One region of the Streptomyces sp. WZ-12 genome, then DNA from elsewhere that is predicted to be linked to it. Evidence: predicted binding sites of a transcription regulator. Region 1 holds the regulator's gene; each other region holds the start of a gene.
The links. The regulator HrcA, encoded in region 1, represses chaperone genes, less so after heat shock. The targets are predictions, from matches to a motif close to TTNGCACTCNGNNNNNCNGAGTGCNAA.
Positions count from the first base shown of each region.

Region 2: groL (chaperonin GroEL) is a predicted target of HrcA. The motif match lies at 4,552-4,578, and genes of this name have one in related genera.
Region 3: groES (co-chaperone GroES) is a predicted target of HrcA. The motif match lies at 3,099-3,125, and genes of this name have one in related genera.

Region 1 is NZ_CP118574.1:5,967,801-5,977,207, reverse strand. Features, by position in the region: gene PV796_RS25795 (ribonuclease Z) at 1-26, opposite strand, end outside; gene PV796_RS25790 (histidine triad nucleotide-binding protein) at 33-392, opposite strand; gene PV796_RS25785 (OsmC family protein) at 588-1,019, shown strand; gene PV796_RS25780 (16S rRNA (uracil(1498)-N(3))-methyltransferase) at 1,388-2,137, opposite strand; gene PV796_RS25775 (nitronate monooxygenase) at 2,134-3,270, opposite strand; gene dnaJ (molecular chaperone DnaJ) at 3,358-4,494, opposite strand; gene hrcA (heat-inducible transcriptional repressor HrcA) at 4,495-5,511, opposite strand; gene PV796_RS25760 (MBL fold metallo-hydrolase) at 5,854-6,606, shown strand; gene PV796_RS25755 (DUF3097 domain-containing protein) at 6,709-7,542, shown strand; gene PV796_RS25750 (DUF1876 domain-containing protein) at 7,668-7,943, shown strand; gene hemW (radical SAM family heme chaperone HemW) at 8,079-9,311, opposite strand.
Region 2 is NZ_CP118574.1:3,907,781-3,917,187, forward strand. Features, by position in the region: gene PV796_RS16420 (PTS transporter subunit EIIC) at 1-1,081, shown strand, start outside; gene PV796_RS16425 (DUF998 domain-containing protein) at 1,258-2,433, opposite strand; gene groL (chaperonin GroEL) at 2,764-4,389, opposite strand; gene PV796_RS16435 (cold-shock protein) at 4,846-5,049, opposite strand; gene PV796_RS16440 (MoaD/ThiS family protein) at 5,513-5,791, opposite strand; gene thrC (threonine synthase) at 5,845-7,122, opposite strand; SAM riboswitch class I at 7,140-7,295, opposite strand; gene PV796_RS16450 (glucosyl-3-phosphoglycerate synthase) at 7,471-8,430, shown strand; gene PV796_RS16455 (alpha,alpha-trehalose-phosphate synthase (UDP-forming)) at 8,479-9,407, shown strand, end outside.
Region 3 is NZ_CP118574.1:5,134,164-5,143,570, forward strand. Features, by position in the region: gene PV796_RS22315 (hypothetical protein) at 1-146, shown strand, start outside; gene PV796_RS22320 (class I SAM-dependent methyltransferase) at 163-1,350, opposite strand; gene PV796_RS22325 (FtsW/RodA/SpoVE family cell cycle protein) at 1,428-2,861, opposite strand; gene groES (co-chaperone GroES) at 3,271-3,579, shown strand; gene groL (chaperonin GroEL) at 3,714-5,339, shown strand; gene PV796_RS22340 (hydroxyacid dehydrogenase) at 5,876-6,889, opposite strand; gene PV796_RS22345 (SDR family NAD(P)-dependent oxidoreductase) at 7,434-8,207, shown strand; gene PV796_RS22350 (MOSC domain-containing protein) at 8,296-8,967, opposite strand; gene PV796_RS22355 (LysR family transcriptional regulator) at 9,046-9,407, shown strand, end outside.

The DNA.
Region 1 (9,407 bases):
AGGACGACCAGTTCGCGTACCGACATGGCTCGTTATCCGGGAGGCCACTGGAGGCCGCGGCCCCCGAGGACGTGCAGGTGCGCGTGGAAGACGGTCTGGCCGGCGCCGGCGCCGGTGTTGAAGACGACCCGGTAGCCGGTCTCCTCGATCTGGTCCGCGGCGGCGACCTCGCGTGACTCGCGCAGTATGTCGGCGATCACCTCGGGCTCGGCGCCGGCGAGCGACGCCGCGTCCGGGTAGTGCGCCTTGGGGATCACCAGGACGTGCGTGGGTGCCTGGGGATTGATGTCGCGGAAGGCGACGGTGGTCTCCGTCTCACGGACGATCGTCGCCGGTACCTCTCCCGCCACGATCTTGCAGAACAGGCAGTCGGCCTGCGGTTTTCCCGCCACCGGTGGGCTCCTCCCGGGTCGCGCGGCGTGCGCCGTACGCACCGTGCGTACGCCCTCCGGATGCTAGCCGATCACCCCGGGCGGCCCCGCGGGCCGGTCCAGGAGGCCCGGAGTCGATCCTGCGGATCGCGACCGGTCTGACCCTAAGCTGACCTCTCAAGACCGCATTGGCCCCACAAACGGGAGTTATGCACCATGGCAACCACGCGCACCGCCAAGACCCATTGGGAAGGCAACCTCCTCCAGGGCAAGGGCACCGTCGCCCTGGAGTCCTCCAAGGTCGGCACCTACGACGTGAACTGGCCCGCCCGCGCGGAGCAGCCGAACGGCGTCACCAGCCCCGAGGAACTGATCGCGGCGGCCCACTCCTCCTGCTACTCGATGGCCCTCTCGCACGGCCTGGCCGGCAAGGGCCACACCGTCGAAAGCCTCGACACCCAGGCCGACGTCACCTTCCAGCCCGGCGAGGGCATCACCGCGATCGCCCTCACCGTCAAGGCCCGCGTCCCCGGCCTCTCCGCCCCCGACTTCCAGTCCGCGGCCCAGGACGCCAAGCAGAACTGCCCCGTCAGCCAGGCCCTGGCAGGCGTCAAGAACATCACCCTGACCGCCGAACTCCTCACCTGACCAACCCGGGCCCCCAGCCTGGGCATTGACCTCCAGAGCACCACAACGCCCAACCCCCGCCGCCCCCTTCACCACCCCCAACGGGAGGGGGCGGGCCGGAGGGGTGGGTGTGCAGGACGTAAAGCGAAGCAGTCCTGCACACCCACCCCGCAGGCCCGTCACCGCACCCAACAGCCCCGCGCAGCGGACAACAACCCCACCCGCCCCGCGCAGCGGCACCGCCCCGCGCAGCGGAGCCGCAACCCCCACGGCGGGAAAGCCAACAACGTGGGAACCAGCCGGCCGCAGGGCGACGGCGGGAAAGCCGACAACGTGGGACCCAGCCGGCCGCAGGCCCACGGCGGGGAAGGCGACAACGGGGGCCGAACCTAGCCCCAGCGCCCCGTGCGCCCCAGCAGCAACGCCACTGCCGCCGTCCCCGCGGTAGACGTCCGCAACACGCTCGCCCCCAACCGATACGGCTTCGCCCCTGCCTCGGCGAAGAGCGCCAACTCCTCCGGCGCGACGCCCCCTTCTGGGCCGACGACCAGCACGATCGAGCCCTGGGTGGGGAGTTCGGCGGTGGCGAGCGGGCTGCTGCCCTCCTCGTGGAGGACGGCGGCGAAGTCGGCGTCGGCGAGCAGCTCGGCGACCTTCTTGGTCGACAGCGGGTCGGTGACCTGCGGGAAGGTCAGTCGGCGGGACTGCTTGCCGGCCTCCCGTGCGGTGGCCCGCCATTTGGCGAGCGACTTGGCGGCCCGTTCGCCCTTCCACTGGGTGACGCAACGGGCCGCGGGCCACGGCACGATGGCGTCCACCCCGGTCTCCGTCATGGTCTCCACGGCCAGTTCCCCGCGGTCGCCCTTGGGCAGCGCCTGCACGACGGTGAGGGTGGGCGCCGGCGGCTCCTCGGTGCGCAGCGCGGTGACGGCGACGGTGAGCCGGTCCTTGCCCTCGACGGCGGCGACGGTGCCCTCGGCGCCGGTGCCTGCGCCGTCCGTCAGGACGATCTCCTCGCCGACGCGGAGCCGCCGCACCGACACCGCGTGCCGACCCTCGGGGCCGTCCAGGGTGAGCGTGCCGCCGGCCCGTACACCGGCGAGCGCCTCGACGTCGACGAGGAAGACGGGGGCGGTCATGCCGCACCTCCGCCCGTGCCGCAACCGGCATCTCCGCCCGTGCCGCAACCGGCTTCGGGCAGGCGGCCGTTGGCCAACGCGGCGCGGGCGGCGTCGAGTTCGGCCATCAGGACCTCCACCAACTGCCCGGCGGGTAGCTCCCGTGCCAGCCGATGGCCCTGCCCCGCCCAGAGGTTCATCCCCTGGGCGTCGCCCGCCTTGGCGGCGGCCTTGCGGACCGGGGAGGTGAGGTAGTGCACGGCCGGGTAGGCGGCCGGGGCGTACGGGCCGTGCTCGCGAAGGAAACGGTTCACCAGTCCGCGGGCCGGCCGCCCGGAGAACGCCCTGGTCAACTCGGTATGGGTGAACAGGGGGTTGATCAACGCCTGCTTGTGCAGCGGGTGGGCGCCGGACTCGGGGGTGATCAGGAAGGCGGTGCCCAGCTGCGCCATCGTGGCGCCGGCGGCCAGCACCGCGGCGATCTGGGCGCCGCGCATCAGCCCGCCGGCGGCGATCACCGGGATCTGCACCGTCTCCCGCACCTGCGCCAGCAGCGCCACCAAACCCAGCCCGGCGCCGGTGCCGTCGGCGTGTGGGTCGTCCCGGTGGGTGCCCTGGTGGCCGCCCGCCTCCACGCCCTGCACGCACACCGCGTCGGCCCCCGACCACTGCGCGGCCTGCGCCTCGGCGGCCGTGGTGACCGTGACGATGGTGTACGTACCGACCTTGGCGAACGCGTCGAGGACCGCCCGCGAGGGGCATCCGAAGGTGAAGGAGACCACCGGCACCGGGTCGTCGCGGAGGATCGCCAGCTTGGCCTCGTAGCCGTCGTCGGCGGGGGCGTCCGCGTCGCCGAGCTCGGTCTCGTACCAGGTGGCCTCGCCGGCGAGTTGCTCGCGGTAGACCGCGACGGCGGAGGCGTCGGCCAACGGGGGTTGCGGCATGAAGAGGTTGACGCCGAAGGGCCGGCCGGTCAGCCCGCGCAGTTGCTTGATCTCCTGGTACATGCCGTCGGCGGTCTTGTAGCCGGCCGCCAGGAAGCCGAGGCCGCCGGCCTCGCAGACGGCGGCGGCCAACTCGGGTCCGGAGCCACCACCCGCCATCGGGGCCTGCACGATGGGGTGGCGGCAGAGATCGGTGAGCGCGGTGGGCATGCCCACATCGTGTCACGCCCCTCGCCCTGCCCAGAACCGGGGCGACGGCCGCGGGAAACCCCCTGACCACCGCCCCGACCCGTGCGCCTACCGCCCGTTGAACGCGTCCTTCAACCGCGAGAACAGCCCCTGTTGCCCGGGCTGGAACTGTCCCTGCGGGCGCTCCTCGCCGCGCAGCTTGGCCAGCCGGCGCAGCAGTTCCTCCTGCTCGGGCTCCAGCTTGCTCGGGGTCTGCACCTCGACGTGGACGATCAGATCGCCGCGGCCGTTGCCGCGCAGGTGGGTCACGCCGCGGCCGTGCAGCGGGATCGACTGGCCGGACTGGGTGCCGGGCCGGACGTCGACATCCTCCATGCCGTCGAGCGTCTCCAGGGGGCACTTGGTGCCCAGCGCCGCCGCGGTCATCGGGATGGTGACCGTGCAGTGCAGGTCGTCGCCGCGGCGCTGGAACACCGGGTGAGGCAGCTCGTGGATCTCGACGTAGAGGTCGCCGGCGGGGCCGCCGCCGGGGCCGACCTCGCCCTCGCCGGCCAACTGGATCCGGGTGCCGTTGTCGACACCGGCCGGGATCTTGACCGTGAGGGTGCGGCGGGAGCGGATCCGGCCGTCGCCCGCGCACTCCGGGCACGGGGTCGGGACGACCGTGCCGAAGCCCTGGCACTGGGGGCAGGGTCGGGACGTCATGACCTGGCCCAGGAAGGACCGGGTGACCTGCGAGACCTCGCCGCGGCCGCGGCACATGTCACAGGTCTGCGCCGAGGTGCCCGGCGCGGCGCCCTCGCCGCTGCACGTGGTGCAGACGACGGCGGTGTCGACCTGGATGTCCTTGGTGGTGCCGAACGCGGCCTCGCTCAACTCGATTTCGAGGCGGATCATCGCGTCCTGGCCGCGGCGGGTCCGCGAGCGCGGGCCGCGCTGCGAGGCCGTGCCGAAGAACGCGTCCATGATGTCGGAGAAGTTCCCGAAGCCCGCGCCGAAGCCGCCCGCGCCACCGGCGCCGCCGGCCTGCGAGAGGGGGTCGCCACCGAGGTCGTAGACCTGCTTCTTCTGCGGATCCGACAGGACCTCGTAGGCGGCGTTGATCTCCTTGAACCGCTCCTGGGTCTTGGGATCCGGGTTCACATCCGGGTGGAGCTCGCGCGCCAGCCGCCGGAAAGCCTTCTTGATCTGGTCCTGCGAGGCGTCACGGCTGACGCCGAGGACCGAGTAGTAATCCGTGGCCACTTACGACTCCGCGAGGATCTGTCCGACGTAACGTGCCACTGCGCGTACCGCTCCCATCGTTCCGGGGTAGTCCATGCGGGTCGGTCCGACCACGCCCAATTTCGCGACGGCCTCGTCGCCCGAACCGTATCCGACGGTGACGACCGAGGTGGACGTCAGGCCCTCGTGAGCATTCTCATGCCCGATGCGTACGGTCATGCCCGAGTCGTTGGCCTCCCCGAGCAGCTTGAGCAGCACCACGTGCTCCTCAAGGGCTTCCAGCACCGGCCGGATGGTCAGGGGGAAATCATGCCCGAAGCGCGTCAGATTGGCGGTGCCGCCGATCATCAACCGCTCTTCGGTCTCCTCCACCAAAGTCTCCAGCAACACCGACAGTACTGTCGATACGGTGGCCCGGTCGTCCTGTTCGAAGGATTCCGGGAGATCCTGCACGAGCTGCGGGACGTCGGTGAAACGGCGGCCGACGATCCGGCTGTTGAGCCGGGCGCGCAGGTCCGCCAGGGACGTCTCGCCGAACGGCGTCTGGCAGTCGATGAGCCGCTGCTCGACGCGGCCGGTGTCGGTGATCAACACCAGCATCAGCCGGGCCGGGGCCAGCGCCAGCAGCTCGACGTGCCGGACGGTGGACCGCGTCAGGGACGGGTACTGCACCACCGCGACCTGTCGGGTGAGCTGCGCCAGCAGCCGCACGGTGCGGCCCACCACGTCGTCGAGGTCGACGGCGCCGTCCAGGAAATTCTGGATCGCCCGCCGCTCGGGGACGGACAGCGGCTTGACGCCGGCCATCTTGTCGACGAAGAGGCGGTAGCCCTTGTCGGTCGGGATCCGGCCGGCGCTGGTGTGCGGCTGGGCGATGAAGCCCTCGTCCTCCAGGGCCGCCATGTCATTGCGGACGGTGGCCGGGGAGACGCCCAGCTTGTGGCGCTCGGTGAGGGCCTTGGAGCCGACCGGCTCCTCCGTCCCTACGTAGTCCTGGACGATGGCGCGCAGCACTTCGAGCCTGCGTTCACTGAGCATTTCCGCCACCTCCAGTCGGCCGTCCCGCCGGTCGTCTCTTCACTGGCACTCACCTGGCCCGAGTGCCAGACCCGCAGCCAGTGTACGGCCGGGCGGAGCGGATACAGCAAGGGCGGGCGCACTGAGGGCTTACCCACCACCGCCTGATCCGACCCGGGGCCGCCCCGGAGAGTTCCCTGAGCGATCCCTTGGAAATCCCTTATACGACGGCTCGTTGGCGCTCCGGGCCCGCGCCACAGGCGCATCGCGGTGCGCCCCACGAGGTGCTCGTGCCCGCCGGCTTTCCGCCGGGTTTCCACCGGGTGCGGGGCAACGCTATCGCGGGGGCGCTAGCGTCCTGCCATGCGCACCACTTGGGAAGAGGCCGGCTGGGAGCGGCTCGGCACCGGCGTCGTCCGGCGCCGGATGCCCGGCTGGGACGAGACGATCGGCATGATCGCCGGCGCCGGCGGGGTGTTGCTCGTCGACACCGGTCCGACCCTCGCCGCCGGGGCGGAGCTGCGCCGCACGGTCCGCGGGGTGCTGGGCCGCGATGTGACGCATGTCGCGCTCACCCACCCGCACTTCGACCACGTACTGGGCACCGCGGCCTTCGCCGGCGTCGAGGTGTACGGCGCGGCGGGGGTGGCCGGGCTGCTCCGGGACGGCGGGGAGGCGCTGCGGCAGGACGCGGTCCGGCACGGCGTGGCCCCGCAGGCCGCCGCCGAGGCCGCGGACCACCTGGTCGTCCCGCGCCACCAGGTGGACGACCGAACGACCCTCGACCTCGGCGACCGGGAGGTGCTGTTGGCCGCCGTCGGCCCCGGTCACACCGCCCACGACCTGGCCGTCCTGGTACCCGGCCGGCCCGGTGAACGGGACGTCGTCTTCTGCGGCGATCTGGTGGAGGAGTCCGGCGAGCCCCAGGCGGGTCCGGACGCGGTGCCCGGGCGGTGGCCCGCCGCGCTCGACCGGCTGCTGACGCTGGGCGGCGAGGACGCCCACTACGTGCCGGGGCACGGCGCGGTGGTGGACGCGGCCTTCGTCCGCGCGCAACGGGACGCCCTGGCCGCTCGCTTCGGAACCGCCAACTCGCCCCGCCACGACCGCCGTTGACCTCGCACTCTTCCCGGTGTGCACACCGGCCCACCGCCCGTGGCGCCGCTCCTCCCCACCCGACCGACCGTCCGATCCCCGACCCGTAGGGAACCAACCCCCATGCACAGCAGGCACTACAGCCCCGACCTCACTCCCCCCTGGAAGAAGCCGAAGCCGGTGCCCGAGGTGCCGGCCGATCCCGGGCTGGTCGTGGAGGAGGTGGCCACGGGCTACTGCGGCGCGGTCATCCGGTGCGAGAAGACCGCCGAGGGCACGACGGTGACCCTGGAGGACCGCTTCGGCAAGCAGCGGGTGTTCCCGATGGCGCCGCGCGGCTTCCTCCTGGAGGGCCGGACCGTCACCCTCGTCCGGCCGCCGGCCCGCCCGGCGGCGAGCGGGCCGGCGCGCACCGCCTCCGGTTCCCTCGCGGTCCCCGGGGCCCGCGCCCGGGTCGCCCGCGCCGGCCGCATCTACGTGGAGGGCCGGCACGACGCCGAGTTGGTGGAGCGCGTCTGGGGCGACGACCTACGGATCGAGGGCGTCGTGGTGGAGTACCTGGAGGGCATCGACGACCTCCCGGCCATCGTGGCGGCGTTCTCCCCCGGCCCGGACGCCCGCCTCGGCGTCCTGGTGGACCACCTGGTCCCCGGCTCCAAGGAGTCCCGGATCGCGGCGTCGGTGACGGACGGGAACGTGCTGGTCGTCGGCCACCCGTACATCGACGTGTGGCAGGCGGTGAAGCCGTCGTCGGTCGGCATCGCGGGGTGGCCGCAGGTCCCTCGGGGCCAGGACTGGAAGACCGGGGTGTGCCGGGCGCTGGGCTGGCCGGAGAACACCGGCGCGGCCTGGCAGCGGATCCTGTCCCGGGTGCGGTCGTACAAGGACCTGGAGCCGGCGCTGCTGGGTCGGGTGGAGGAGCTGATCGACTTCGTGACGGCGCCGGAGGGCGCGTGACGGCGCGGAGGGCTCCGTGCCGGCGGCCGGCGCCCTAGGGAGGGCAGGGCGCCGCCCCGGTGCACGTCGTGCGCGGGGGCGGTGGCGAGCGCACTCTGGTAGCAGCGATGCCGGAGGTGACCGCCATGTTGAAGACCGCTGTCGGATGGCATGTCGAGATGGAATTCGAGGAGGACGTCCACCGCACCCGGGCCGCCGCGATGGTACGGCTGCCGGACGGGACCGAGGTGCGGTCCCATGGTTATGCCAGCCGCCATCCCGCCGACGGGAACCAGCCCCGGGTCGGCGAGGAGGTCGCGGGGGCCAGGGCCCTCAACGACCTGGCGATGCAACTGCTGACCAAGGCCCACGACGAGATCGACTCGGCGTCGGGCCGGTCGTCCCGCCCGTTGACGCACTGATCGAATCGAGGAGTCGGGGGGTGACGCCTTGGCCCTCGACGCGTCAACGCCCTGAGCCGTGGTGAAGTCCCCGGCGCCTTGGGGGCGTTGGGGGACGGGGCACGGGGTTCGAGAGCGAGCGGGGCGACCGGGGTGTCAGTCCACCAGGTCGCGGACGACCGCGTCCGCGAGGAGCCGGCCGCGGAGCGTCAGCACCGCCCGCCCGGCCTCGTACGGGCCGGGCGCCAGGAGGCCGTCGGCCAGCGCGCGGGCGGCGGCGCGGGCGCCCGCGGGGGCGAGGAGGTCCAGCGGGCAGCCGGCGGCGAGCCGGAGCTCCAGGAGGATCCGCTCGACGCGGCGGTCCTCGTCGGCCAGCACCTCGCGGCCGGCGCCCGGTGAGCGGCCCTCGGCGAGGGCCTGGGCGTAGGCGGCGGGGTGCTTGACGTTCCACCAGCGGACGCCGCCGACGTGGCTGTGCGCGCCGGGTCCGGCGCCCCACCAGTCGGCGCCGGTCCAGTACAGCTCGTTGTGGCGGCAGCGGGCGGCCTCGGTGGTGGCCCAGTTGGAGACCTCGTACCAGGAGAAGCCGGCGGCGGTCAGGCGCTCCTCGGCGATCAGGTAGCGGTCGGCGTGCACGTCGTCGTCGGTCATCGGGACCTCGCCGCGGCGGATCCGGCGGGCGAGTTGGGTGCCCTCCTCGACGATCAGGGCGTAGGCGGAGATGTGGTCCGGGCCGGCGGCGGTGGCGGCGTCCAGGGAGGCGCGCCAGTCGTCGTCGGACTCCCCGGGGGTGCCGTAGATCAGATCGAGGTTGACGTGCGCGAAGCCGGCCGCGCGGGCCTCGGCGACGCAGGCTTCGGGGCGGCCCGCGGTGTGCGTGCGGTCGAGGATCTTCAGGACGTGCTGGCGGGCGCTCTGCATGCCGAAGGAGACGCGGTTGAAGCCGCCCGCGCGCAGCTCGGCGAGGTAGCGCGGATCGACGGACTCCGGATTGGCCTCGGTGGTGATCTCGGCGTCGGGCGCCAGGCCGAACTCGTCGCGCAGCGCGGCCAGCATCCGGCCGAGGTCGGCGGCGGGCAGCAGGGTCGGGGTGCCGCCGCCGACGAAGACCGTCTGTACGGGACGGGGGTCGTCGCCCAGTACCTTGCGGGCCAGCCGGACCTCCTCGACGAGGGTGTCGGCGTAGTTGTCGCGGGAGGCCAGGGCGCCGCCGCGGCCGCGCAGTTCGCTCGCGGTGTAGGTGTTGAAGTCGCAGTAGCCGCAGCGGGTGGCGCAGTACGGCACGTGCAGATAGAAGCCGAGGGGGCGCTCGGCGGCGCCGGTCAGCGCATGGCGGGGCAGCGCCCCGTCCTCGGGCATCGGCTCACCATCTGGCAGTGCGGAAGGCATGGGGTCCATTGTCCGTCATGCCGGAGGGTTCCGGTTCGGGGTCCGGAATACCTCCCCCGCCCGCCCGGTTGTGGCCCCGCAGGGGGCCCTCGCACC
Region 2 (9,407 bases), 2.1 Mb from region 1:
GACGGCCATCGCCTCCGGCTTCATGTCCCTGATCGCGCTCTTCGTCGGCTACCACACCGCGAAGGAGTTCGGCGGCACGCCCGTCCTCGGCGGCGCCGTCGCCGCCGTCACGGTCTTCCCGGGCATCGCCCACGTCACCGCGTTCGGCCAGCAGTTGGCCCCCGGCCAAGGGGGCGTCCTCGGCGCCCTGGCCGCCGCCCTGCTCGCCGCCCAGTTGGAGAAGCACTTCCGCAGACGCATCCCCGAGGCGCTGGACGTCCTCCTCACCCCCACCCTCACCGTCCTCCTCACCGGCCTGGTCACTGTCTTCGGCCTGATGTGGGCCGCCGGTGAGATCTCCACCGCCATCGGCACCGCCGCCACCTGGCTGCTCGCCCACGGCGGCGCCATCGCCGGCCTCCTCCTCGGCGGCCTCTTCCTCCCCCTGGTGATGCTGGGCCTCCACCAGGCCCTCATCCCCATCCACACCACCCTGATCCAGCAACAGGGCTATACGACCCTGCTCCCGATCCTCGCCATGGCCGGCGCCGGCCAAGTGGGCGCCGCCCTCGCCCTCTACGCCCGCCTCCGCCGCAACCACTCACTCCGCACCACGATCCGCTCCGCCCTCCCCGCCGGCTTCCTCGGCATCGGCGAGCCCCTGATCTACGGCGTCTCGCTCCCCCTCGGCCGCCCCTTCATCACTGCCTGCCTCGGCGGCGCGTTCGGCGGCGGCTTCATCGGCCTGTTCAACCAACTCGGCGACGCCGTCGGCGCCACCGCCATCGGCCCCTCCGGCTGGGCGCTCTTCCCGCTGGTCAAGGGCAACCACCCACTCACCACCACGATCGCCGTCTACGCCCTCGGTCTCCTCATCGGCTACGCCGTCGGCTTCGTCGCCACCTACTTCTTCGGCCTCAGCAAACAACAACGCACCGACCTCAATACCCCCAACACCCCCAACAATCTCGATGTGCTCAACGGCCTCAACACCCCCACCAGCGACCCGGCCACACCCCAGCACACCGACGCAAGCACCCACGACGCCCTGCGGCCCACCGCCCCCGAAGCTCGAACCACGGCGCTCAAAGGCACCGGATAGCCGCCCAACCCCTCACCCACCGCGCTCCGAAGCCCCCTTCGCTCCAAACCGACCCCCGCGGAACCGGCCCTCCCAGAGCCAACCCCCTCAGCACCGAACCCCCACGGCCCGGCCCCCTGCCGACCCGGCGCCTCTCGATCCGACACCTCTCGACCGCGCTCCTCCGGGCCCAACTCCTATGAGCCGGTCCCCTCTCGCCCCGTCCCCTCCGGTCCAGATGTCTCCCACCCTGCTTCCGCCGGACCGGATCCCTCCCCACCAGGCCCACGCCCGCGCCCAGCAGGTCCACGCCCGCCTCCAAGGAGTTCGCCCTCCGGCCCGAGAGGCGCGCCCTCGCGCCCAGGAGGTGCACTCCCCAGCCCGAGAAGCCCCCCTTCAAGTCCCCCTTCCCCTCCGGGAAGTTCACTCTCGCGCCCAAGAGAACCGCCCTCCCGCTCAGGAAGCACACCCTCCCCGCCAAGAGAACCGCCCTCCCGCCCAGCAAGCACTCCCTCCCCGCCACGACGGCCGCGCTCCGGCCCGGGAAGCGCGCCGTCCTCTTCACCGAGCTCGCCCACTCGCCCCAGAGGTTCGCTTCGGCAGGCGCGCCTGAGTCCTTCCACGTACCGCTCCCAGCGGCCGTCCCAGTGGCCGGCCCAGCGCCGACGCCGGCGCACCGAGCGCCCCAACTCCGCGGCCAGCAGGGCGAACCACACGCCCACCAGCATCAGATGGACCCGCTGCGGTACGCCGTGCCAACCGGGGTGGCCCAGGAGCGGACCGACGGTGAGGATCGCGGCGGGCATGGCCACGGCCAGGACGCGCGGCCCCCAGCGGCGGACCAACGGCATCGGCGGCCGTTGCACCGCGGCCGCGCGGCTCAGGCCCGCCATCGAGGCGAAGAGGAAGAAGTGGGCGAGGGCGCTGGTTGCGGTGTGCCAGGGGTGGACGGGCTCGCAGCCGGGCTCCAGCGAGGGGGCGCAGGTCATCGGGAGCAGAACGTCGGCCAGCGAGGAGAGGCCGAGGCCGGCCAGTGCGAGCCAACCCGCGCGGGCCCAACGGCCGTGCCCGGCGGGCGTGCTGCGGGCGAGCAGGGCACCCGCGATGACGAGGAGCGCGCAACCGCTCTCCAGGGCGCCGAAGAGGACCCGGAACCGCTGGTCAGCGGCGTAGAGCTCGCTGACGTAGGAGTGCCGGGGGTCGAGGCCGGTGGGGAGCCGGAATTCCAGCAGCCACCAGTTGTAGAGCAGGGCGGCGGCGCCGAAGAGGACGGCCGCCGTCGCCTCCCGGCCGGCGTAGTGGGTGGTGGGCGCGACCACGGGCTCGTAGGCGGTGCGGTCACCGGTCCGCGTGGGGTTCGGGACGTTCGGCACGGGCGGTCCTGTTCCGGGTGGGGGGCGGGGGCCTAGTGCGAAGGTTCTCCCCGGCATGGCCCTCCACGTAGGAGCGCCGGGTGGAGGCGCGCCGAGCCGCCACCCGTCAGGCCGAACCGATCCCCTGAACGCGGTATCCGGCCGTGCCCGCCCACGGGTTTGACGTCCCGTCAGCGTGCCGGCGGAGTGCGCCTGCCGTAAGGACCGTCAGCCATACGGCCCGAGGGCCCGTGGGACGCGGGCGCCGGATACAACGCCGCCGGGGCGGCACCCCCTTGGAGGGAGGTGCCGCCCCGGCGAACGGAACGGACGAGATCAACCAGAGGTCGATCAGAAGTCCATGTCACCGCCCGGCATGCCGCCCGGCGCGCCGGCAGCGGCGGCCTTCTCCGGCTTGTCGGCGATGACGGCCTCGGTGGTGAGGAACAGCGCCGCGATGGAGGCGGCGTTCTGCAGCGCGGAGCGCGTCACCTTGGCCGGGTCGATGATGCCCTCGGCGATCATGTCGACGTAGTCGCCGGTCGCGGCGTTCAGGCCGTGACCCGGGGTCAGGTTGCGCACCTTCTCCACGATGACGCCACCCTCAAGGCCGGCGTTCACGGAGATCTGCTTGAGCGGGGCCTCCAGGGCCAGCTTCACGGCGGCGGCACCGGTGGCCTCGTCGCCGTCCAGCTCCAGCTTCTCGAAGACCGAGGAAGCCTGCAGCAGGGCCACGCCACCACCGGCGACGATGCCCTCCTCGACGGCCGCCTTCGCGTTGCGAACGGCGTCCTCGATGCGGTGCTTGCGCTCCTTCAGCTCGACCTCGGTCGCGGCACCGGCCTTGATGACGGCCACGCCGCCGGCCAGCTTCGCGAGGCGCTCCTGGAGCTTCTCGCGGTCGTAGTCCGAGTCGCTGTTCTCGATCTCGGCGCGGATCTGGTTGACCCGGCCCTGGACCTGCTCGCTGTCGCCGGCACCGTCGACGATGGTGGTCTCGTCCTTGGTGATGACGACCTTGCGGGCGCGGCCGAGCAGGTCGAGACCGGCGTTCTCCAGCTTGAGGCCGACCTCCTCGGAGATGACGGTGCCACCGGTGAGGATGGCGATGTCGCCGAGCATGGCCTTGCGGCGGTCACCGAAGCCGGGCGCCTTGACCGCGACGGACTTGAAGGTGCCGCGGATCTTGTTGACGACCAGGGTCGACAGGGCCTCGCCCTCGACGTCCTCGGCGATGATCAGCAGCGGCTTGCCGGACTGCATGACCTTCTCCAGGAGAGGCAGCAGGTCCTTCACGTTGCCGATCTTGGAGTTGACGATGAGGATGTACGGGTCCTCAAGCGCCGCCTCCATGCGCTCCATGTCGGTCGCGAAGTACGCCGAGATGTAGCCCTTGTCGAAGCGCATACCCTCGGTGAGCTCCAGCTCCAGACCGAAGGTCTGGGACTCCTCGACGGTGATGACGCCTTCCTTGCCGACCTTGTCCATGGCCTCGGCGATGAGCTCGCCGATCTGCGGGTCGGCGGCGGAGATGGACGCGGTGGAGGCGATCTGCTCCTTGGTCTCGATCTCCTTGGCCTGGTCGAGCAGCGCACCGGAGACGGCCTCGACGGCCTTCTCGATGCCGCGCTTCAGGGCCATCGGGTTGGCACCGGCGGCGACGTTGCGCAGGCCCTCGCGGACCAGCGCCTGGGCCAGGACGGTCGCGGTCGTCGTGCCGTCACCGGCGACGTCGTCCGTCTTCTTCGCGACCTCCTTGACCAGCTCGGCGCCGATCTTCTCGTACGGGTCCTCCAGCTCGATCTCCTTGGCGATGGACACACCATCGTTGGTGATCGTGGGGGCGCCCCACTTCTTCTCAAGGACGACGTTGCGGCCCTTGGGGCCGAGGGTGACCTTGACGGCGTCGGCGAGCTGGTTCATACCGCGCTCAAGGCCGCGCCGCGCCTCCTCGTCGAACGCGATGATCTTGGCCATGTGAAGTGGTCCCTCCGGACTGATGGGGGTACCCCCGACTCGAACCAAGCCGAGCTTGGGGGAGGAAGCTCCGGACCGTGCTGGCGCCCGCGACGGACGGCCTGCGTGCCGTGCGGTTCCTTGCCCCACCCGGCCTGCGGGCCTCACCGACCCGGTCCACATTCAGCACTCTCACGAGGAGAGTGCTAACGCAATGATTAGCACTCGCACCCATCGAGTGCAAGCGGCATGGGAGATGTCTGCCCCGGGGATGACGGTCGGGCGACGGGTGGACGCGGGCGCCCGACCGGTGGCCACCCGGCTCGCGGGGCCACCCCTGCCACCGTGCGCGCGCCCCGCGCGCCCGCGTAGCACGGCGGGACGGGGCCGAACTCCGGGCCCGGGAACAGCAGAAGACCCGCAACCCCGTGCGCGGGGGTGCGGGCCTTCTTCCCAACGATGCGGTCGGTCGCCGCCTCAGGCGGCGACCCGGACCATGTCCGCCTGTGGCCCCTTCTGGCCCTGCGAGATCTCGAACTCGACCCGCTGACCCTCCTCAAGGGTGCGGTACCCGTCCATCTGGATCGCGCTGTAGTGGACGAAAACATCCGCACCACCGTCGACCGCGATGAAGCCGTACCCCTTCTCCGCGTTGAACCACTTGACGGTGCCCTGAGCCATGCCTAACTCCCCTATTACTGGCCCTTGCACAGGACCGCACTCCGCGGACCCGGGTCAGACCTCACCCCTGGGAATGGTCCGTGGGGTGTGCGCCGGAACGCGTCGACCGCCGCTGAATGTATCTGGACCGATGCCCAGCGCAACAGGTCAATCGGACGAGAATTCTGGAGTCAGGGAAACGGCCGTATGCGCTCAAATGCCGTTATTCCAGAGCAAGTCGGGCCAGGAATAAGCCACACAGACGACAAATTGCGCACACAACTTGCGCACAAGTCACCGCGATCTCATATGCGTTCGGCATGCACGCGGAGATAAACGGAGGGGGATCGCCTCAATGGTATCCCCTTTCACCACACGGAATTGCCCCATCCGTTTGGCACGGACGGGGCAATTTCCGGACACCACCGGGACAGAGTTGGCGCAATTTCGATCTGCGCGCTCCGCGCGGGGCGGTCGAGGGGCCTCAGCAGCCGCCGGCCACCGCCGGGATGATCGAGACGCCCGCGCCTTCCGGGGTCGGGGTCTGCAGGCCCTGCTCGAAGCGGACGTCGTCGTCGTTGACGTAGACGTTGACGAAGCGGCGGAGCTTGCCGGCGTCGTCGAGCACCCGGGCCGCGATGCCGGAGTGGTTCTTCTCCAGGTCGGCGATCACCTCGGAGAGGGTCGCGCCCTCGGCCGGGACCTCGGCCTGGCCGCCGGTGTACGTGCGCAGGATGGTGGGGATGCGGACGGTGACGCTCATGTTGCTGCCTCCAGGGCTGCGGGGAGAGGGGGTGCGGGAGGGGCGGGGCCGGCTCAGTCCGCCAGGCCGGCCGCGCGGAACGCGTCCAGGTCCGGGCGGATGGTGGCGGTGGGCCCGGCGGCGACGGCGTCGAGGGTCTTCAGCCCGTCGCCGGTGTTCAGCACCACCGTGGTCAACGACGGGTCCAGCACGCCGTCCTCGATCAGCTTCCTGGTCACGCCGACGGTCACCCCGCCCGCGGTCTCCGCGAAGATCCCCTCCGTACGGGCCAGCAGCTTGATGGCGTCCACGATCTGGGGGTCGGTGACGTCCTCGACGGCACCGCCGGTGCGGCGCGCGATGTCCAGCACGTACGGGCCGTCGGCCGGGTTGCCGATCGCCAGCGACTTGGCGATGGTGTTCGGCTTCTGCGGCCTGACGACCTCGTGCCCGGCCTTGAAGGCGGCGGACACCGGCGAGCAGCCCTCGGCCTGCGCGCCGAAGATCCTGTACGGCTTGTCCTCGACCAGGCCGAGGGCGATCAGCTCCTTCAGCCCCTTGTCGATCTTGGTGAGCTGGGAGCCGGACGCGATCGGGATGACCAGTTGGTCCGGCAGTTGCCAGCCCAACTGCTCGCAGATCTCGTACGCCAGGGTCTTGGAGCCCTCGCCGTAGTACGGGCGGAGGTTGACGTTGACGAAGCCCCAACCCTCGCCCAGCGGGTCGCCGATGAGCTCGGAGCAGAAGCGGTTGACGTCGTCGTAGTTGCCCTCGATGGCGACCAGGTCCCCGCCGTAGACCGCGGCCATCACGACCTTGCCGGGCTCCAGGTCGTGCGGGATGAAGACGCAGGACTTCAGGCCCGCGCGGCGCGCCGCGGCGCCGACCGCGCCGGCCAGATTGCCGGTCGAGGAGCAGGAGAGGGTGGTGAAGCCGAAGGCGCGGGCGGCCTCGACGGCGATCGCGACGACCCGGTCCTTGAAGGAGTGGGTCGGGTTGCCGGAGTCGTCCTTGACGTACAGGCCGCCAGTGACGCCCAGTTCGGCGGCGAGCCGGTCGGCCTTGACCAGCTTGGTGAAACCGGGGTTGAGGTTGGGCTTGTCGGCCACGTCGGCGGGGACGGGCAGCAGGGGGGCGTAACGCCAGATGTTGGCGGGACCGGACTCGATCCGCTTCCTGAGGCCCTCGGGGTCGCCGGTCGGCAGGTCGTAGGCGATCTCCAGCGGGCCGAAACACTCCTGGCACGCGAAGATCGGGCCGAGCGGGAAGCGCTGTGCGCACTCGCGGCAGGAGAGCGCGACGGCGGGGCCGAGGGCGACGGCGGGGGTGGGTTCGGTTGCTTGCACAGCCATGGAGGCGAGGCCCTTTCTCCTCATCTTCCTCACGGCGCATTTCGCCGCGAGACGGATTTGGCACCTTCCCTAGCCGGGAGCCTCGCGCGCGCACTGCTGTCGTGCGGCGGAGACCGGCTGGAGGGTTGCCGGGGCTTCAACGGGCCGTATCCCTCTGCCCCTCTGGATGAGCGCTATGGCGCTGGGCGGAGCCCAGGCATTTGTCACGCGGCGACCCCGACATGCGGGGCGCGTCCGCGTTGTTCAAGACTGTAACCGAAGCCACTGACCGTTGAGATAGTCGTCCGGTCCGCGAGATGGATCACATAACGGGCTCCCGTTCGGGACCCACCGAGGAGAGTCGTAGACGTGCTGGAAGAAGTGGAGCGTTGGCTGGCCGGCCGCTCCTGGTCCGCCGCGGACCGCCCGCTCACGCGGCTGCTGGAGGCCAAGCGCCAGACGGGCCAGACGGTCAGCGTGGTACTGCCCGCGCTCGACGAGGAGGCGACGGTCGGCGCCATCGTCGCCGCGATCCACGCCGACCTGATGACCGGGGAGGTGCCGCTGGTCGACGAGCTGGTGGTGCTGGACTCGGGCTCCACCGACCACACCGCCGAGGTCGCCGCGGCGGCCGGCGCCCGGGTCGTCCACCGGGACAGCGTGCTGCCCCGTATTCCCGCGCTGCCCGGCAAGGGTGAGGTGCTCTGGCGCTCGCTGATGGTGACCGGTGGCGACATCGTCTGCTTCGTCGACGCCGACCTGCGGGAGTTCTCCGCCACCTTCGTCTCGGGGATCGTCGGACCGCTGCTGACCGACCCGGACGTCCAGTTCGTCAAGGCGATGTACGACCGGCCGTTGGAGACCGGGCAGGGCCCGGCGCCGGGCCAGGGCGGGCGGGTCACCGAGCTGGTCGCCCGGCCGCTGCTCAACCTCCACTGGCCCCAACTGGCCGGCTTCGTGCAGCCGCTGGGCGGGGAGTACGCGGCCCGGCGCTCGCTGCTGGAGCGGCTGCCGTTCCCGGTCGGCTACGGCGTGGAGCTGGGCCTGCTGGTGGACGCCCTGCACACCGTCGGGCTGGACGCCCTGGCCCAGGTGGACGTCGGGGTCCGCAAGCACCGCCACCAGGGCGGCCAGGCGCTCGGCCGGATGGCCGCCGCCATCTACCGTACCGCCCAACTCCGGCTGGCCCGCGGCCACTTGATCCGCCCCCGGCTGACCCAGTTCGACCGCGGGGAGAACGGTTTCGTGCCGCACACGACCGCGGTGGACACCGAGGAGCGGCCCCCGATGGCGGAGATACCCGAATACGCGGAACGGCGGGCCGCCTGAGGGCGGTCCGTACGTTTGCGCGGTTCCCCGACGGGTTAATGTCGCGACATGGTCTCCGAGACGGTCTCCGAGCGCAGTCCGGTCCAGCCAGGTGCCGAGGTCCTCGTCGCGTCCAACCGCGGACCCGTGTCGTACGCCCTGGGAGCGGGCGGGGAACTGACCGCCAAGCGGGGCGGCGGGGGGCTGGTGTCGGGACTCTCGGCCATCGGGCCGGAGACAGACGCGGTGTGGGTCTGTGCCGCGCTCGGGGACGGCGACCGGGAGGCGGTGCGGCGGACCGGCGGGCCGCTGGACGTCGCGGACACCGGCGGGCAGCGCGTGCGGATGCTCGACATCCCGGCGGAGGTGCACGCCGCGGCCTACAACGGCATCGCCAACTCCGTGCTGTGGTTCGTCCACCACATGCTGTACCAGACGCCGCTGGAGCCGGCGTTCGACGCGGACTTCCGGGACCAGTGGGCGGCGTACGAGGCGTACAACGCGGCGTTCGCCGGCGCGCTCGCGGACTGCGCGGGCCCCGGGGCCGCGGTGCTGGTGCAGGACTACCACCTGGCGCTGGTGCCGGGGATGCTGCGCGAGGCCCGGCCGGACGTGCGGATCGCGCACTTCTCGCACACCCCGTGGGCACCGCCGGAGTACTTCGCGATACTGCCCGACGACGTCCAACGGCGGCTGCTGCTCGGCATCTTGGGCGCCGACCGCGCCAACTTCCTGACCGAGCGCTGGGCGCGGGCGTTCACCGCCTGCTGCGAGCGGGCGCTGGGGCCGGACTGCACCGCGCACTGGCCGCGGCACGAGACGCCGAGCGTGGTCACGGTGGTGCCGGAGGAGAAGGCGCACCGGACCCGGATCGGGGTCCACGGGCTGGGCGCGGACGCGGAGTTCCTGCGGGAGCGGTCCCGGCGGCCGGACGTCGAGGAGCGGATGGCGGCGCTGCGCGAGCAGATCGGCGGGGCCGACCGGAAGACGATCGTCCG
Region 3 (9,407 bases), 830 kb from region 1:
GCCACGAGACGGTCGAGTCCGCCGTCGCCTGGGACGCCGAGAAGAAGCCCGTCCGCTACGAGGCCCGGCAGTGCAGCTGCCAGCAGTACGTGGGCCCGCAGCCGCTCTCCCGGGTCTACGCCGAGGAGTTGACCGACCTGGTCTGAGCGGGCCGCCGGTCGGTCAGGCGCCCTCGGCCGCCGGGTGCCCCAGCAGCATCGTGGGCGCCCCGGCGACGCGGGTGAGGAAGACCGTGCAGGAGTGCGGCCCGGCCAACTTGAGCTTCCGGCGCAGCTCCTCGGGCTCCACCGCGGACCCGCGCTTCTTGATCACCGCGACGCCCACCCCGCGCTCCCGCAGCAGCGCCTTGAGCTTCTTGACGTTGAACGGCAGCACGTCGGTGACCGCGTAGGCGGTCGCGTACGGCGTCGGCACCAGGTGGTCCGCGGTCACGTAGGCGATCGTCGGGTCGATCAGCCGGCCGCCGACCTGCTCGGCGACGTCCGCGACCAGGTGGGCGCGGATGACCGCGCCGTCCGGCTCGTAGAGCCAGCCGCCGACCGTCCCCGGCGCGGGATCAGGCAGACCAGCGCCGACCAGGGAGTCCCCGGCGGGCAGCAGGGTGGCGCGGCGGGCGCCGCCCCGGCCGGTGCCGAACCACAGGACGGCCTCCTTCACGTCCCCCGCGTCGGAGATCCACTCCGTCTCGGCGTCCTCGGGCAGCGCCTCGTGCGGCACCCCGGGCGCGATCTTCAACGCCGCGAACGGCGCCGTGCGGGCCGCCCCGACCGCCCAGGACAGCGGCGGCGAGTACGCCTCCGGGTCGAAGACACGGCCGCCGCGGGCCTTGGTGCGCCGCGCCGGGTCCACGAACACCGCGTCGTACCCGGCGGTGTCGACCTCCGTGACGTCCGCGCACCGCACCTCGATCCGGTCCGCCAGCCCCAGCGCCTCGGCGTTGGCCCGGGCCGCCGCGCAGGCCAGCGGGTCGCGGTCCACGGCCAGCACCCGGACCCCGGCCCGGGCCAGCGCCAGCGCGTCGCCGCCGATCCCGCAGCACAGGTCCGCCAGGGTCCGCACGCCCAGCGCGCTGAGCCGGGCGGCGCGGTGGGCGGCCACCGGGGCGCGGGTGGACTGCTCGACCCCGTTGGGCGTGAAGTACATCAGCGCGGCGTCCGCGCCGAACTTCGCGGCCGCCCGCTGCCGCAGCCGGGCCTGCCCGAGCGCGGCGGAGACCAGCGGGGCGGGGTGGTCGCGGCGGAGCCGGGTGGCGGTGGCCAGCTCGTCCGCCGGGTCGTAGTCCCGCAGCGCGGCCAGGAGTTGCTGCCCCTCGGGGGCGAGCAGTGCGGAGAAGGTGTCGAGGTCGGTCATCGGCACCATTGTGGGCCACGCGCCCGCGTCGGCCCGCGGATGGTCCGCGGGCCGGCACGGGGGCGGTCCTGGCGTCGTCAGGCCCCGGATTCGTTCCCGGTGATCCGCGGCACCCGTTGGGTGGCGTCCGCGTCCGGCCGCTCCGGGGCCGGACGGACCGGCTCCCGGCGCCGCTGGGCGCTGTCGCTGACCCGTAGCAGCAACGCCACCATCACCCAGTTCGCGACCAGTGACGAACCGCCCTTGGCGAGGAACGGCAGGGCCTTACCGGTCAGCGGGATCAGCCCGGTGACGCCGCCGGTGACGACGAAGACCTGGAGCAGCAGCGCACCGGCGAGGCCGACGGCCAGCAGCTTGCCGAACGGGTCGCGGGCGGTCAGGCCCACCCGCAGGCCGCGCTGGGCCAGCAGCCCGTAGAGCAGCAGCACGGCCATCACCCCGGCCAGGCCCAGCTCCTCGCCGACGGTGGTGAGGATGAAGTCGCTGTTGCCGGCGAAGCCGATCAGCTCGGGGTGGCCCTGGCCCAGCCCGGTGCCGCCGATGCCGCCGCTGCCGAAGCTGAACAGTGCCTGGGCGGCCTGGTCGGAGATCAGGCCCGGCGGTCGCTTGTTCTCCGGCAGGAAGATGTCCATCGGGTGCAGCCAGGCCATCACACGGCCCTTGACGTGCGGCTCGGTCGAGCCGACGACGGCGGCGCCGACCACGGCCATCAGCAGACCGCAGACCACCCAACTGGTGCGCTCGGTGGCCATGTAGAGCATGATCACGAAGACGCCGAAGAAGATCAGCGAGGTGCCCAGGTCGCGCTCGAAGACCAGCACCAGCAGGCTGATCACCCAGATCGTGAAAATCGGCCCGAGCTGCCGGCCCGGCGGCAACTGCATGCCCATCACCCGGCGCCCGGACAGCGCCAACGCATCGCGGTTCACGGTGAGATAGCCCGCGAAGAACACCACGATCATGATCTTCACGAACTCGCCGGGCTGCATCGACAGCGGCCCGACCATGATCCAGCGCTTGGCGCCGAACTGGTCAGCGCCGAAGAACGCCGGCGCCATCAACAGCACCAGCGCGACGGCCATCGTCAGATAGATGTAGCGCTGCAGGAACCGGTGATCGCGCAGCACCATCAGGATCACGATGCAGACCGCGACCCCGATCACTGTCCACACCAGTTGCCCGGTCGCCGCCTGCGCGATCTTCAGCCGGGGTTTCTCCGCGTAGGTGATGTCCAGCCGGTGCAGCAGCACCAGCCCGATCCCGGTCAGCATGGTCGCCAACGGCAGGATCAGCGGATCGGCGCGCGGCGCGAACCGGCGGACGACCAGGTGCGGCACCAGCGCGATGAAGAACATGCTCACCGCGAAGCCGGCCAGCCCGCCGGGGAGCTGCCCCTTCATGGACAACTCGGTGTAGGCGTAGCCGAAGACGGTGATGAGCACCACAAAGCCCAGCAGCCAGGCCTCAGTCCGCCGACGGTTCGGGGCCTGGGCCAGCGCGGCGAACGTCATGGTGCGTTCGGCGTCGCTCTCCGGTCCCCCGGAATCCCGGGGAGCGCTGGTCAGTCCACGCACGGTTCCTCCGCCATCGATGGGTCAGGGCCGCAGGGCGGCCGGGTCGCGGCCCGGTGTCAGCGGTCCCGGGGACAAGACGGGGCAGCCACGGGCCTGGTTGCGGCCGAGCGGGAAGGTGTGTCCGACTCCACGCCCGGCCGACCGGCAGCAGACACGGTACGCGTCTCCGCCGCGCTGGCACTCCGCTTGACCGAGTGCTAACGGCGTCATAGTCTCAGTGTTGGCACTCCCCGACGGAGAGTGCCAACACAGCGACGGGCAGGTCCGGCACCCGCGACGACGGATCCACCTGGTCGCCACCTCAGACAGTTAACCCCGTGAGATCTCCGAAGGGGGAGGTCGGATCGTGACGACCGCCAGCTCCAAGGTTGCCATCAAGCCGCTTGAGGACCGCATTGTGGTCCAGCCGCTCGACGCCGAGCAGACCACGGCCTCGGGCCTGGTCATTCCGGACACCGCGAAGGAGAAGCCCCAGGAGGGCGTCGTCCTGGCCATCGGTCCGGGTCGCTTCGAGGACGGTAAGCGCGTCGAGCTCGACGTCAAGGTCGGCGACGTCGTTCTCTACAGCAAGTACGGCGGCACCGAGGTGAAGTACAGCGGCGAGGAGTACCTCGTCCTCTCGGCGCGCGACGTGCTCGCGATCGTCGAGAAGTAAGTCACCCGGAATTGCCCTGATCTGCGCCCCTGGTTCCCGCGTTCTCACCGACCGGGGCAGGGGCGCAGTTCGTTTTCGCGAGAGCGGTCACGGCGGCGAGGCCGACGATCGCAACGAGAGGACTTGAAGCACCCATGGCGAAGATCCTGAAGTTCGACGAGGACGCCCGTCGCGCCCTTGAGCGCGGCGTGAACAAGCTGGCCGACACGGTCAAGGTCACCATCGGCCCCAAGGGCCGCAACGTCGTGATCGACAAGAAGTTCGGCGCCCCGACCATCACCAACGACGGCGTCACCATCGCCCGCGAGGTCGAGGTCGAGGACGCGTACGAGAACCTCGGCGCCCAGCTCGTCAAGGAGGTGGCGACCAAGACCAACGACATCGCGGGTGACGGCACCACCACCGCCACCGTGCTGGCCCAGGCTCTGGTCCGCGAGGGTCTGCGCAACGTCGCCGCGGGTGCCTCTCCCGCCGCCCTGAAGAAGGGCATCGACGCCGCCGTCAAGGCCGTCTCCGACGACCTGCTGGCGACCGCCCGCCCGATCGACGACAAGTCCGACATCGCCGCCGTGGCCGCGCTGTCCGCCCAGGACGCCCAGGTCGGCGAGCTCATCGCCGAGGCGATGGACAAGGTCGGCAAGGACGGCGTGATCACCGTCGAGGAGTCCAACACCTTCGGCCTGGAGCTGGACTTCACCGAGGGCATGGCCTTCGACAAGGGCTACCTCTCGCCGTACATGGTCACCGACCAGGAGCGCATGGAGGCCGTCCTCGACGACCCCTACATCCTGATCCACCAGGGCAAGATCTCCTCCATCCAGGACCTGCTGCCGCTGCTGGAGAAGATCATCCAGGCCGGCGCCTCCAAGCCGCTGCTGATCATCGCCGAGGACGTCGAGGGCGAGGCCCTCTCCACCCTCGTCGTCAACAAGATCCGCGGCACCTTCAACGCGGTGGCCGTCAAGGCCCCCGGCTTCGGCGACCGCCGCAAGGCGATGCTCGGCGACATGGCCACCCTCACCGGCGGCACCGTCGTCGCCGAAGAGGTCGGCCTCAAGCTCGACCAGGTCGGCCTGGACGTGCTCGGCACCGCCCGCCGCGTGACCATCACCAAGGACGACACCACCATCGTCGACGGCGGCGGCAACAGCGCGGACGTCCAGGGCCGCGTCGCCCAGATCAAGGCCGAGATCGAGGCCACCGACTCCGACTGGGACCGCGAGAAGCTCCAGGAGCGCCTCGCCAAGCTGGCCGGCGGCGTCTGCGTGATCCGCGTCGGTGCGGCCACCGAGGTCGAGCTCAAGGAGAAGAAGCACCGCCTGGAGGACGCCATCTCCGCGACCCGCGCCGCGGTCGAGGAGGGCATCGTCTCCGGTGGTGGCTCCGCCCTCGTCCACGCCGTCAAGGTCCTGGACGGCAACCTCGGCAAGGACGGCGACGAGGCCACCGGTGTCGCCGTGGTCCGCCGCGCCGCCGTCGAGCCGCTGCGCTGGATCGCCGAGAACGCCGGCCTTGAGGGCTACGTGATCACCTCCAAGGTGGCCGAGCTCGACAAGGGCAACGGCTTCAACGCCGCCACCGGCGAGTACGGCGACCTGGTCAAGGCCGGCGTCATCGACCCGGTCAAGGTCACCCGCTCCGCCCTGGAGAACGCCGCCTCCATCGCCTCCCTGCTGCTCACGACCGAGACCCTGGTCGTCGAGAAGAAGGAAGAGGAAGAGGCCCCGGCCGCCGGCCACGGTCACGGCCACGCGCACTAACACCCCGCGCACACCCGCCGGCCACGCCCGCGCCGGCACCCGAGGCCCGGCCCCCACTCACCGGGGGGCCGGGCCTCGCCCGTTGGCGCGCTGCCCGCGCGCGGCCAACGGTTCACCTGCTGACGGCCTGCCTGTCTGCCTGCCTGTCTGCCGACTCGCACCTCACCGATGACACCGAGGGCCTGTTGTTCTCGGGCCCTGTCCTGTCCGGGGCCCACCCGGGCCCTGCCAGGGCCTTGTCAGGTTCCCGTCGGGTCCTCGTCGGGCTCTCGTCCGGGTCTCGCATCAGGTTCTCGTCCAGGACTTTCGCCGGCTTCTCGCCCGGCCAAGTTGCCGTCGGATTCAGGCCCTTGCCATCAGGGCCTGGCCAACAGGTCCTTGCCGTCAGGACCTGACCGGGGGCGTCCTGTCGGCTTTGGGTGTCTTATCGGGCTTGCGGTATCTCGCGGAATCTCGCGATGACTCATCATGGCTCGCAACGGTTCACAGCAACTTGTGATGGTTCACAGCAATTTGTGACGGATCGCGACGGCTCGTCAGGCCGAATGGTTCAGCTCCTCCCGATGCACCGGGGTCGCGAACGGCAGTCCTTTCCCGTACCGCTCCAGCTCGTCCAGGGCGTGGTCGGCCATCCGGTGCAGCTCGGTGCCCAGCGAACCGGCGATGTGCGGGGTGAGCAGCACGTTCGGCAACGCGTACAACGGCGAGTCGGCGGGCGGCAGTTCGGGCTCGGTGACGTCCAGCACCGCGGCGATCCGCTCGCTGGAGACCTCCGCCACCAGCGCGGCCTCGTCGATCAGCGAGCCGCGCGAGGTGTTGATCAGCGTCGCCCCGTTGGGCATCAGGGCCAGCTCGCGCGCGCCGATCAGGTGCCGGGTCGCGGGCACCTCCGGGGCGTGCACGCTCACCACATCGCTCCCCGCGCACAACTCCGCCAACGGAACGCGGCGCACGCCCAACAACCCCGCCTCCTCGTCGTCCACGTACGGGTCGAACAACAACACCCGCAGCGCGAACGGGCGTAGCAATTCGATGACCCGGCGGCCTATGCGGGAGGCGCCGACGATGCCGACGGTGTGGCCGTGGTTGCCGGCGCCGTCCAGCTCGCGCAGCCAGTCGTGGGGCCGGCCGCGCAGGGCGCGGTAGCGGTGGGCGGTGTGCAACACGCGCTTGTTCGCGAACAGGATGGCGGCGAGGGTGTACTCGGCCACCGGCAACGCGTTGACGGCCGCGGCCGAGCTGACCGCGATGCCCCGCTCCCAACAGGCCGCCGTCACAAGCTGCTTGACGGAACCTGCCGCGTGCACGACCGCCCGCAGCCGGGGCGCCGCGGCTAGCACCTCGGCGGTGAGTGGCGGGGCGCCCCAGCAGGTCAGCAACACCTCGGCCTCGGCGAGGGCGGCGGCCACCTCGGGGTCCGGCGCGGCCAACTCGCGCGCGACAAGCCGGCAATCCGCCCTGGCCAGCCCCTCCAGTCGGGTCCGCTGCGCCTCCCCGAGCAGCCTCTCCGCGACCCCCGGCCCCATGGCCAAAAGCACGTCAGGACGCATCTCGCGACTCCTCTCTCGCCCCGCCGTGCCGGGCGCGGTCCGCTGCCTTGTGCGCCGCCGCCTCCTCTTATCCGGCAACGAACGCGAGGCCGTGGGGAGTTCCACGTTCCGTTACGGATTGTAATCGGTGGGTGAGGGGTGGGGGGAGGGCTGGGGATGACGGGGCGGGCCGTGGGTGGTCAGCGGTGCGGGCACTGGGTCAGCCGTCGGGCCGGCCGGGGTGGTCGGGCGCGCGCTGCGCCAGGGGACGCGACCGCGTGGCCGCCCCCCCCCGGCCGAGACGGCGGGAAAGTCGCCCACGGCAGGGGGGCTGAGTGGCAGCCCCTCAGCCCCCCGCCCGCCGAAGATTGGGCGAGGCCACCCCAGCCACAAAACCGGGGCAGCTAACAGCGCGCCGCCACGGCCGCCACGAACCACCCCACCCCACCCCACCCCACCCCCCGCCCCCCACCCCGCCCACCACCAACCCACCGGCCCCGGCGGAAGGGGAACGCCACGGTGGCCGCGAGCGTGGGAAGTCCGTCAGCCCCGCTACCGTTCCGGTATGACGACTGCACTGATCACAGGAGCAACAGCCGGCATCGGCGCCGCATTCGCCCGCCGTCTCGCGAGTGACGGGCACAGCGTGGTGCTGGTGGCGCGCGACGAGAAGCGGCTGCGGGAACAGGCCACCGAACTGCACGACCGGCATGGGATCGAGGCGGAGGTGCTGAGCGCCGACCTCGCGACCGAGGACGGCATCGCCGCCGTCGAGGCCCGTTTGGCGGACCCGAAGCACCCGGTGGACCTGCTGGTCAACAACGCGGGGTTCGGCAACAAGGGCGAGTACCTCGAAGTCCCGATGGCCGACGAGTTGACGATGTTGAAGGTGCACTGTGAAGCGGTGCTGCGGCTGACCACCGCGGCCGCGCGCGGGATGCGCGAGCGGCGCCGCGGCGCCGTGGTCAACGTGGCGTCGGTCGCGGCGTTCGTCCCGCGCGGCACGTACGGCGCGAGCAAGGCGTGGGTCGTGCAGTTCACCCAGGGCGCGGCGCGCGACCTGGCCGGCAGCGGGGTGCGCCTGATGGCGCTGTGCCCGGGCTTCGTGCGGACCGAGTTCCACCAACGGGCCGGCATGGGGACGGACAACATTCCGGGCTGGCTGTGGCTCGACGCGGACCGGCTCGTGGACGCGGCCATGAAGGACCTGGCGCGCGGCAAGTCGCTCTCCATCCCGGACCCGCGCTACAAGGCCCTGATGGGCGCGGTGAAGCTGGCCCCGCGCGGCGTCCTCGGCGGCCTCACCTCCCGTACGGGGCGGAAGTACGGCCCGAAGTAGGGGAGTTGGGCCTCCCGGGAGGGGACTCGGAGGGTGCTCCTCAGGGGCGACCCGTCAGGCGGCGGGTCGCCCCTGAGGTGTCGCAGCGTCAGTTCGTCGCCAGCGCCGCGTACTTGGTCGCCGAGGCCCGTGCCTCCTGGTGGAGGGGCGCGCCCGCTTCCAGGAGGCGGGGGAGGAGGTCGCGTTGCGTGGTGAGGGCGCGGAACATCAGCGCGACGGTGATGTCGTGGTCGGGTCGGTGCTCGACGCGTACGGGGTCGCCGGCGCGGATCTCGCCGGCTTCCAGGACGCGCAGGTACGCGCCGGGCACGGCGGCCTGGGTGAACCGCTTGATCCAGCCGCGTTCGTCCAGCCAGCCCTGGAACGTCCGGCAGGGGATGCGCGGTGAGGTGATCTCCAGGAGCACCTCGGGGCCGATCCGCCAGCGTTCGCCGATGCGGGCGCCGGTGATGTCGACGCCGGTGGTGGTGAGGTTCTCGCCGAACGCCCCGTTGGCCAGTTCGCGGTCCAGTTCGCGCTGCCAGTCGTCGAGGTCCTCGCGGGCGTAGGCGTAGACGGCCTGGTCGTCGCCGCCGTGGTGGCGGCGGTCGACCACCGCGTCGCCCGCGAGGCCGCTGCCGCCGACGCCCTTGGGGCCGGGGGCGGCCACCGCGACGGGCCCGTCCAGGGGGCGCTTGTCGATGCCCGTTCCACCCTCGGCTTTGGTGTGCGCGGACGGGGTGGCCCGCCCGATGTTCACGGTCAGCAGCTTCGCGTTCATGGCCGCACGGTAGGACATCAAGCTAAAGCCGGCATTCCGTTTTTCGCGGAGTATCCAAGGCGGACTTATGCTTGAGGGGTGATCGAAGCTCGTCATCTGCGGGTGCTGCGCGCCGTCGCCCAGACCGGTTCCTTCTCCGCCGCCGCGCGGGAGCTGGGCTGCACCCAGCCCGCGGTCAGTCAGCAGATGAAGGCCCTGGAGCAGTCCGCCGGGACGCCGCTACTGGTGCGGACCGGGCGGGAAATGCGGCTGACGCAGGCCGGCCGGGCGTTGGTGCGGCACGCGGCCGGCATCCTGGCGGGGCTGACCGCGGCCGAGGAGGAGGTCGCGGCCATCGCGGGGCTGCGGGCGGGGCGGGTGCGGCTGGTGTCGTTCCCGTCGGGCAGTTCGACGCTGGTGCCGACGGCGTTGGCCAGGATGCGGGCCGCGCACCCGGGGGT